DNA from 3 places in the Brevibacillus sp. AG genome. Region 1 is predicted to be linked to each of the others. Evidence: riboswitches for the same ligand, from Rfam matches in the RefSeq annotation. Region 1 holds a riboswitch; each other region holds the start of a gene.
The links. Region 1 has a riboswitch for lysine ahead of POF51_RS22650 (aspartate kinase). Riboswitches for the same ligand answer to the same signal wherever they lie in the genome.
Positions count from the first base shown of each region.

Region 2: linked by a shared signal. The riboswitch ahead of POF51_RS20980 (amino acid permease) and the one ahead of POF51_RS22650 (aspartate kinase) in region 1 are both predicted to bind lysine.
Region 3: linked by a shared signal. The riboswitch ahead of dapD (2,3,4,5-tetrahydropyridine-2,6-dicarboxylate N-acetyltransferase) and the one ahead of POF51_RS22650 (aspartate kinase) in region 1 are both predicted to bind lysine.

Region 1 covers NZ_JAQMYO010000008.1:307,132-310,410, reverse strand. Annotated here, with positions in the region: gene uvrC (excinuclease ABC subunit UvrC) at 1-980, shown strand, start outside; lysine riboswitch at 1,083-1,270, shown strand; gene POF51_RS22650 (aspartate kinase) at 1,501-2,742, shown strand; gene POF51_RS22645 (YslB family protein) at 2,792-3,244, opposite strand.
Region 2 covers NZ_JAQMYO010000007.1:457,290-460,568, reverse strand. Annotated here, with positions in the region: gene POF51_RS20985 (hypothetical protein) at 1-460, opposite strand, end outside; gene POF51_RS20980 (amino acid permease) at 679-2,127, opposite strand; lysine riboswitch at 2,241-2,426, opposite strand; gene POF51_RS20975 (DinB family protein) at 2,511-3,005, opposite strand; gene POF51_RS20970 (CGNR zinc finger domain-containing protein) at 3,174-3,279, shown strand, end outside.
Region 3 covers NZ_JAQMYO010000002.1:239,130-242,408, forward strand. Annotated here, with positions in the region: gene POF51_RS06095 (GNAT family N-acetyltransferase) at 1-331, opposite strand, end outside; gene POF51_RS06100 (flavodoxin) at 400-840, opposite strand; lysine riboswitch at 982-1,171, shown strand; gene dapD (2,3,4,5-tetrahydropyridine-2,6-dicarboxylate N-acetyltransferase) at 1,263-1,973, shown strand; gene POF51_RS06110 (aspartate aminotransferase family protein) at 1,988-3,202, shown strand; gene POF51_RS06115 (N-acetyldiaminopimelate deacetylase) at 3,206-3,279, shown strand, end outside.

The sequences.
Region 1 (3,279 bases):
AGATGATCGAGCGTCAGACGACTTCCTTTCCATACTATGGAAGCGAAACCGAGGACTTTATGTCTTATGTGAGCCAGTTCTATTACGATAAACAAAATGCGCTACCAAAAGAAATTTTGCTCCCGCAAGAGAGTGAACCGGAGCTTTTGGGTGAGTGGCTGGGCATCAAAGTCCATGCTCCGAAAAGAGGCAAAAAGCATGAACTAGTGAAGATGGCTTCCGAGAACGCCCGTATTGCTTTGCAGGAGAAGTTCGCGCTGATGTCCAAGGACGATGCTCGTACAGTCCAAGCGGTACACAATCTTGGTCACATTTTAGGGATTCCGGTTCCTCATCGAATTGAAGCGTTTGACAACTCCAACATTCAGGGAACAGAGCCTGTATCTGCGATGATTGTGTTTACAGATGGTCGCCCTGACAAAAAGGAATACCGTAAATTCAAGATCAAAACCGTCGAGGGGCCAGATGATTACGGCTCCATGCGCGAAGTAGTTCGCCGTCGCTACTCTCGCCTTCTGAAAGAAAACCAGCCGATGCCTGACCTGATTGTGATCGATGGTGGAAAAGGCCAAATCAGTGCGGCTATGGACGTGCTGGAAAACGAGCTGGGTCTCTATATTCCCGTCTGTGGACTTGCGAAGGACGAGAAGCACCGCACCGCTCAGCTCATGTACGGAGATCCGCCAGAGCCTGTGAATCTTAGACGTGATAGCTATGAGTTTTATTTGTTGCAGCGCATCCAAGATGAAGTCCACCGTTTTGTTATTACATTCCACAGACAATCCCGGACAAAAACGATGCTCTCCTCGCAGTTAGATGAGATCCCCGGTATCGGTGAGAAGCGACGCAAGCTGTTGTTCTCTCATTTTGGCTCGTTGAAAAAAATGCGAGAGGCGACCGTTGAAGACTTCCGCCAATTAGGGATCGGTGACAAGCTGGCAAAAGAAATCATCGGGCATCTACGCAAGCTGGACACATAGCACATGTAACTTTTTGAACAACCTCTAAAAAGGAATTGATCCATTTTTAGACTCATGATATAATCCGATTCAAACAGAATAGTTAGCCTCACTTCCATTATGGAGTGAGGTAGAGGCGCGAAAACCAAGAGTACCACCCTGAGATCGGGAATCTGTGAAGGGGACGGGAAAGGGGAATTCGCCGAAGTGTGGAGGGAAACCCGCTTTTCTCCATGCTGGGTCTGCGTTGAACAAATGCAGGACTGTCATCTGCACAATGACCAATTGTCAGATGGAGAGCTATCTCACGGTGTGTCAATGTGAGTTTTGATGGTGATGACTGTCAATCTTCGTTGTCCGCGTGTATTGGGAGGGAGGAACCGGTATGTCGAAACAGTAGGCAGCGGCAGGTCTTATTCCTTGTCGGTGCCTTTTTTGTAAAATAAAATGCAAGACTTTTCCTTATAGAGAGAATAGTGAAAAACCATACGATACGAGATAAATACAAACATTGGATATGAGAAAAAGGGAGAGAAGCCGCATGGGGTTGATCGTGCAGAAATACGGAGGCACCTCTGTAGGTACCATTGAGCGAATTTTACGAGTTGCGGATCGAATTGTCAGCTACAAAGAGGAAGGGCATGATGTGGTAGTCGTTGTTTCTGCAATGGGCAAATCTACTGACGTGTTGGTAGATATGGCCAAGCAGATTAGCGCATACCCATCCGAGCGTGAAATGGATATGCTGCTGACCACGGGGGAGCAGGTATCGATCGCGCTTTTGTCGATGGCCTTGCATACAAAAGGCTACGACGCCATTTCTCTTACGGGCTGGCAGGCTGGAATCACCACGGAGGCGATTCACGGAAGAGCACGGATCAAGCAGATTGATCCAGAGCGGATTCAATCCGAGCTCGGCCGTGGTCGTGTGGTGATCGTGGCAGGATTCCAAGGGATCAGTGACGAAGGTGAAATTACGACGCTCGGCCGCGGTGGATCGGATACATCTGCGGTTACACTCGCAGCGAGCTTGAACGCTGAGAAATGCGAAATCTTTACAGACGTGTCCGGGGTGTATACAGCTGATCCGCGAGTGGTTCCAGCTGCGAGCAAGCTGGATACGATCTCGTATGATGAGATGCTGGAGTTGGCGAACCTCGGTGCAGGGGTTCTTCATCCAAGGTCAGTAGAGGCTGCGAAAAAATACAAGGTAAGGCTGGTCGTCCGCTCCAGCTTTACTGCCGAAGATGGTACGTACGTTGAGGAGGTTGCCAACATGGAAACAGGAAGAGTAGTAAGTGGAGTTGCACACGATGAAGATGTAGCCAAAATCACGGTTGTCGGCATGCCTGCCAAGGTCGGGACGCTCTCCCGTCTGTTCAATACGCTGGCGGACAATCAGGTGAACGTTGATATCATTATCCAAAGCTCTTATGATGCGTCTGTTACGAATATTTCTTTTACAGTTGCAGCGGATGACCTGAAAAAAGCACTGGATACGCTGGACAGAAACAAAAACGAGCTTGGCTTTGAAAAAGTCGATTTCGAGGAAGGCTTGACCAAGGTATCGATTGTTGGCTCAGGCATGATCAATAATCCAGGGGTAGCTGCCGAAATGTTCCGTGTCCTGGCAGAAAAAGAAATTTCTATTAAAATGGTATCTACGTCTGATATCAAGGTTTCTTGCGTCATTCCAGCAGCCTTGACGGAGCTGGCTGTTCGCAGTCTTCATTCGGCATATGGTCTGGATGTCGAGGAAACCGCGGTCGTGCACGGAGTATAAAACATGGATGCTCCCTCTCCCTTTGTTATAGGTAGAGGGGGCATTTTCTTCATGACGCCACTTGTACAGATATACGTATGTCAGAGGAGCTTTCCATTTCGATTTTGCTGAACGCTTCTCTTTCTTTCCATTGCTCAATCATACCAGCAATGATCCCAGCCTCAAAAGAAAGACTGCATCCTAGTCTTTCGATAGACTGGTAGCTAAAAATGGAATGAGTAAGCGAATAGACGATAGTTTGCCCAGACTCCTCCACGACGTCGAGCTGGCCTAATCCGAGTCGAATAAAAGGCATAATCGGGCCTGTTGCAGATTGAATGGGGATTTGGCGGCCCATGTTTTTTCCAATCCAATAGAGAATATGGTTTTCACTATCGCCTAGCAGGGTGCTAGTCAGCGTTTCGCGTAGAAGATGATAGCCAAGATAGGGCATATTCATTCTTTCCGCATAGGGAATGGTCTCTGGCGGCAACAGTGCTGCAAGCTGATCCTTCTCTTTCATATGTGCTTCCCTCCTGTCTGTACTAGATTATGAGG
Region 2 (3,279 bases), on a different contig from region 1:
CACTGCCGGTTGCAGGGTCAACCTTTCGTGTTTTGGCAACGCCAGCGAGCAAATGGAGGGTATCCAAAAATTCAGCAGCATTTTCATCAGCCATGTATTGGTCTGCCAAATATTTGCCTTGGGTTAGACCGACTTCTACCAAAGCAGCTCTTTCTTCATCGGTGTAGGTGGATGGGGAGTTGAAAAAGTTTTGCTCCAGGATGTGGTCAAAGGCTTTGCGAGCCTCGGGTGGTTTATCTGCAAAAATTTTATCCAAACGCTCATTAATCTCTGTGTTAAAGAAAAATTGGACACTATGATGCTCGATGACACCAGCAGGGAGCTCGCGTGCCTTGTGAGAACGAAGGTCTACTGTATCGTGCTCGGGCAATCCTAGACGAGTTCCTGTCACCATTTTGGGTGCAAGTTGGTTAGTTGAAAGCTGGGGGGTTAGGTAGCGGGTATTCGATTGGATGTGCATGTTCTACTCTCCTCACATGGATTCATGTTCAGTCGTGATGGTAGGAGATCTGGTTACCTTATATCAGATGACTGGTATGAGTTGTGAGAACGGAAGGAAACGGATCTCAATGGCTTCTTGTCTATACTATCGGCAATTTTTGGGCAGTTTTTAATATGCCGGCAAACATGAAAAAGGACTCCCGTTTAGATAACGGAAGTCCGTACTTATTTCTTCGATTATTTCGTGTGCTCATCCATGCTGAAGTCTACTTGTTCAAGAGGGACGAGCTCGGTCTTTTTGGTAATTTTATAAGCGAGCCAAACGATTAAGAAGAGTGGCAGGCCAATGTAAGAGACCAGGACGCCATACCAGTCAACCGTTCCACCCATGAATGCAGAGTAGTTTTGCCCAATAATAACGATACAGCAAATGATGAAGGCAAAAATCGGTCCAAACGGGAACCACTTTGCCCGATAAGGCAATTCGCTTAAGTCACGACCCTGAGCGATAAACGCTTTACGGAAACGGTAGTGACTAATGGCAATTCCCAGCCAAGCGATGAAGCCTGACATACCGGAAGCATTCAGAAGCCAGACGTACACTTCGCCTTCCCCAAACAGAGAGGACAGAAAAGCAAGGGCGCCGATGAGCGCAGTCAAGATCAAGGCATTGATCGGTACGCCGTTACTTGTTACTTTTGCGAACCATTTTGGTGCGTTTCCTTCTTTCGCCAAGTTCCACAGCATGCGTGTAGAGGCGTACATGCCAGAGTTTCCAGCAGACAATACAGACGTAAGAATAACGGCATTCATGACGGATGCTGCAAAAGCAAATCCGGCATTTTCAAAAACAATCGTAAACGGACTGATCGCAATATCCGTAATGTCGCCACTGATCAGATTTGGATTATCGTATGGAACCAACAACCCGATGATCATAATAGCGAGGATGTAGAAGAGCAGGATGCGCCAAAAAATTTGACGGATGGCCTTCGGAATGTTGCGGGCAGGGTCTTCGCTCTCCCCAGCTGCGACACCAACCAGCTCTGTCCCTTGGAAAGAGAATCCGGCAATCATAAAGACACCGAGCAGGGCCATGAAGCCGCCATTGAATGGCGCGTCGCCTTTGGTGAAATTTTGGAGGCCGACTGCTTGGCCGCCCATAATGCCAAAAATCATCAACACACCAACAATAATAAAGACGATTACCGTTACTACTTTAATCAAGGCGAACCAATATTCAGATTCTCCATAGGCTTTCACAGACAGGAGATTCAAGGCAAACAGCAATCCGAGGAACAAAGCGCTCCACAATATCGCTGGGGTATCCGGGAACCAATATTTCATAATGAGTGCGGAAGCTGACAGCTCGACGGCAATGGTAATGGCCCAGTTGTACCAGTAGTTCCAGCCGAGAGCAAAGCCGAGAGATGGATCGACGAACCGTGTGGCATACGTCGAAAACGAACCAGAAACAGGCATGAAGGCCGCCATTTCCCCCAAGCTGGTCATTAAAAAGTAAACCATGATACTAATGGCGAGATAGGCAACTAAAGCTCCACCAGGTCCGGCGGAATGAATCGAGCCTCCGCTCGCGAGAAACAATCCCGTCCCAATCGAGCCGCCGATGGCGATCATCGTCAGGTGTCGGGCTTTTAAACCACGTTGCAATTGATTTTGTGACATAAGCTACTTGCACGACCTTTCTTGATTTTTGAGAAGGAAGGTCGGAAACGAAAAAACCGCCATAGCCAAAAAAATGGCATAGGGCGGTATCATCCAATCCCCACCAAGCCTTCACTGAAGATAGCTCACCACGCTTGCTTGGCATGCAAACGTGACAGTTCTGCCCCTTTCGAGTACAGCCCCAACCCAATCGCACAGAGACGCGATATGAGCTTCGGCGGATTTTCCTTACCTGGAGTCATTGATTTTCTCTGAATCTCGTACAGGATGATATAAAAGCCGCGACCTCTATCCTCACCGTGAAAGATGAGGATAACATGTATGAAATTATGTGATTTATCAACTATAAAGGATTGTTTATGATTAATCAATGTGAAATTTTGTTATTCAAATGAGCGTCTGGCAGGCCAAGAGCCTTGTAACTTGCGAATTTGGACAATTTGTCCCGTATGAAACGCATCATGCAGGACCAGACTCATCACGGTTTGGTAAATGGGCGTATAAGTAGCCGTCTGGTTTAAATCCTCATCCGTCAGCAAGGAAAGCTTTTCATGAATGTGGCGATGGACGCTTTCCATGCGCAAGAGGGTAGCTTGCCAAGCGTCTTCGTCATCCGGACCGCCGGACGGGATGAAGGTATCATCGTTCGTCTCAGCCGAGCCAGGAAATTCAGTGCCCAATAGACGATGCAACAGGCGTTCTTTGTAATAAAGAAGGTGGCTGATGTTTTCCCAGATCGTGTTGGCTGCTTCTCCTACAGGGCGCCAGCTGGCCTCGGCTGCTGATACTCCGGAAAGCGCTTCTTTTAAGGGTGGATACCAGTCTTCCTTGTCATACGTACATTCCCATCCATGCAAAAGCAAATCCTTCCGATTCATACGCTTCCTCCTCGTCTGTGAAACAGATTGATGAAACGCTATAATAGCAGTAAGAAATGAAAGTGTAACCAGTTAACTTAATTACGATAGTTACAAAAAGATATTACCATATTCTGTATAGTCATACAAGAGAGAAAAATGTAGGGTTTCGTCAGGAGAGATAATAACATGGACTGGTTTTGTATCGATTTTTTAAATAGTGATTGGCGGGATTGGCGTGGTTCTGGTCGTGCGGAAAATCGTTTGGAGAACCAGGAATGGCTGTCATCCTTTT
Region 3 (3,279 bases), on a different contig from region 1:
TATAACCTTTGCCATTGCACGCCTGATCCATAAAGTAGCCAATCGTCGCATTTTGCCATGCGCCACGTGCGACATTCGACAACGCTACACGTCCAATCATCTTTCCGGATTCTCGGGAGAATACGCCGAAAGCATAGGCAGTACCACGTTCAAAATCAATCTGCGCTTGTGAAATTTGTTCTTGCTGTCCTGTGAGTGTCAGAAATGAAGCGGGGCGGATTGGTTCAAATGGTTGGAGAAAGTCATGATTACGCAGCCGAAGCTCTAGGAGCTCGGCTGCGTCTTGTTGTTGGAGAGGCCGTAAGAGAATCTCGTCCGTATGTAGTGACATGAGATCAATCCTCCTTAAAAAGTTGGATTGATAGTATAGCATGTGCCAGAGTATTTGGGAAACATCAATTAGCCGAGCAATTCAGCAAATGACACCCCAAATGCTTTGCACGTTTCCACTTCTTTTGCAGTAGGAGAAAGCTCGATTTTCAAACCTTCCAAAGGAGTTTCCGCACCACGCTCGCTCGCCTTTTTCAGCAAAATATCAACAGCTGCACCGACATGCTCGTAAGCGGAGTCGCAAGAGCCAAAAGCAACAACCTTTTTCCCGCTGAGGTCAATATTGTCCATTTCCTCATAAAAATCCAGGCATTCGTCTGGCAGTTCACCGTCGCCCCATGTGTAGGCACCAAGCAAGATTCCGTCGTAAGCTTCGAGTTCTTTTGCGTTCGCATCCATCACTTCTTTTATCTCCAGCTCAGCACCAGTTGAACGAATACCTTCTGCAATTGCTTCAGCAATTTCCTGAGTATTCCCTGTCATGCTCGCGTATACCATCAAAATGCTCATAAAACGTAAAACCTCCAATTCAGATAATGAGTATCATTCTCATCAATAAAAATAATGAAAATGAGAATCGTTGTCAATAACTTTTTTCTTATTGCCACGTTTCATTGATTTTGGTAGAGTTAAATAAAATTATAATAATGTACTCTAAATAGAGGTGCGCCGAAGAAGAGTAAGTCTTTTCGCAATCTGCCAGGGGGCAGGAGAAGGAAGAAAGGCTAAAGCGCCGAAGCTTATGCTATGCCCCTACGTAGCACAGGCTGGGGTGTCTCATGAAAAATGATCATCCTGTCACAAGGGACCTAAAGTCTTTTTGTGGAGCGCTATTTATGATTTGCTTCTGTAGTAGTAAGAGCAATGAGATAGCGAATGCACTCATTGCTTTTTTTGATTTACTATGCTGTTATTTTGAGGAGGATGTAACCATGAACATGATGGATGCCAACGAAATTATCGCGTTTATTCAAAAAAGCGAAAAGAAAACACCAGTGAAGGTATATGTGAAAGGGAACCTGGAGGGAATCGACTTTGGTGCGAGCTCCAAAGCTTTCATTACTGGTCCTACTGGTGTTGTTTTTGGTGAGTGGAAAGAGATTGAGCCAGTGCTCGCTGCTAACGCAGACAAAATTGAAGATTATGTGGTAGAAAGCGACCGCCGCAACTCCGCCATTCCATTGCTGGATACAAAAGGAATTCAAGCACGTATTGAACCAGGCGCAATTATCCGTGACCAAGTGACAATCGGTAACAATGCGGTCATCATGATGGGTGCTTCCATTAACATCGGCGCAGTTATCGGTGAAGGTACGATGATCGACATGAATGTTGTTGTAGGTGGACGTGGAACCATCGGGAAAAACTGCCACATCGGCGCTGGATCGGTTATCGCAGGCGTTATCGAGCCACCATCTGCACAGCCAGTTGTTGTCGAGGACGATGTTGTCATCGGAGCAAATGCTGTCATTCTGGAAGGTGTTCGCGTAGGAAAAGGTGCTGTCGTTGCAGCGGGTGCTGTCGTGATTGAAGATGTACCCCCATACGTAGTAGTTGCGGGAACGCCTGCACGTGTGATCAAGCAAATCGATGAAAAAACTCGTTCCAAGACAGAGATCAAGCAGGAGCTACGTCAGCTGTAAGGGAGAGAGTGCACATGGACTGGCGTTCGCTCGATGAACAATATATCGTCTCCTCTTACAAAAGACTTCCGATTGCCATAGAAAAAGGCGAAGGAAATTACTTGTACGATACGAATGGAAAGAGCTACCTCGACTTGTTTACCGGACTCGCGGTAAACGTTTTGGGGCATTCTCATCCGCGCATTGTACAGGCTCTGCGTGAGCAGGGAGAGCGCTTCTTGCATATTTCCAATGTATTTTTAAATAAGCCAGCTATTCGTTTGGCCGAGCGTTTGGTTGCGAACAGCATTAGTGGAAAAGTGTTTTTCACCAACTCTGGTGCAGAGGCTACAGAGTCTGCGATCAAGCTGATTCACAAATGGACGAAGAACGAGGGAGCAGGTCGTGAAGGCATCGTTGTCTTACGCAACAGTTTTCACGGGCGAACACTCGGAGCAGTGCGTCTGACGAGGCAGGCTCACGTCTATCAAGACTTTCCTCAGCCGGCTTTTCCTGTTTATGAACTGGATGTGGAAGACACGGAAGGATTGCGAGCGATTTGCCAGGAAGCAAGACCCGCTGCGGTCCTCATGGAGCCAGTCTTGGGTTCTGGCGGTGTCGTGCCGTTAACGGAAGCGTTCTTGCGAGAGGTAGCTGCGATCTGTGAACATGAAGGCATGCTCTTTGTCATGGACGAGATCCAGACAGGAATGGGCAGAACAGGAAAGCTGTTTGCTTATGAGCATGCAGGCGTAACGCCAGACCTGATCCTTTTTGCCAAAGGCATAGGGGGAGGGCTTCCCCTCGGCGGTGTCATCGCTGGCCCAAGGCTGATGAACCAGTTCAAACCGGGGGATCACGGAACGACTTTTGCACCATCGCCACTGTCTGCTGCCCTAGGGAATGTCGTGTTGGACGAATTGCTTGATCCAGCCTTCAGCGCTCACGTAGAAGAAGTGATTGCGTACCTGTGGTCGGGCTTGGAAGCGCTGCGAACGCGTCTTCCAGATCAGCTGCAATCCCTTCGCGGAAAAGGCTTAATGGTTGGAATTCCGCTCTCTTCCACCCCGGAAGAGGTAAGCCACTTGCAGCAAGCATTGCTTGACGAAGGAATTCTCGTTGACGTGACGCAGAAAACGATTGTTCGTCTGCTTCCGCCACTGACGTTGACAAAAGCCGATGTGGACCGTTTCCTTGCTGTGTTTGAGGAGCAATTAACAGCAAGAACAGGTACGAAAAAGGAGGCGTAGACCATGACGACTTCCTTGTTTTCACAAATTCGCCGAGACTTGCACCAAATACCGGAGCCAGGCTTCGCTGAAGTGAA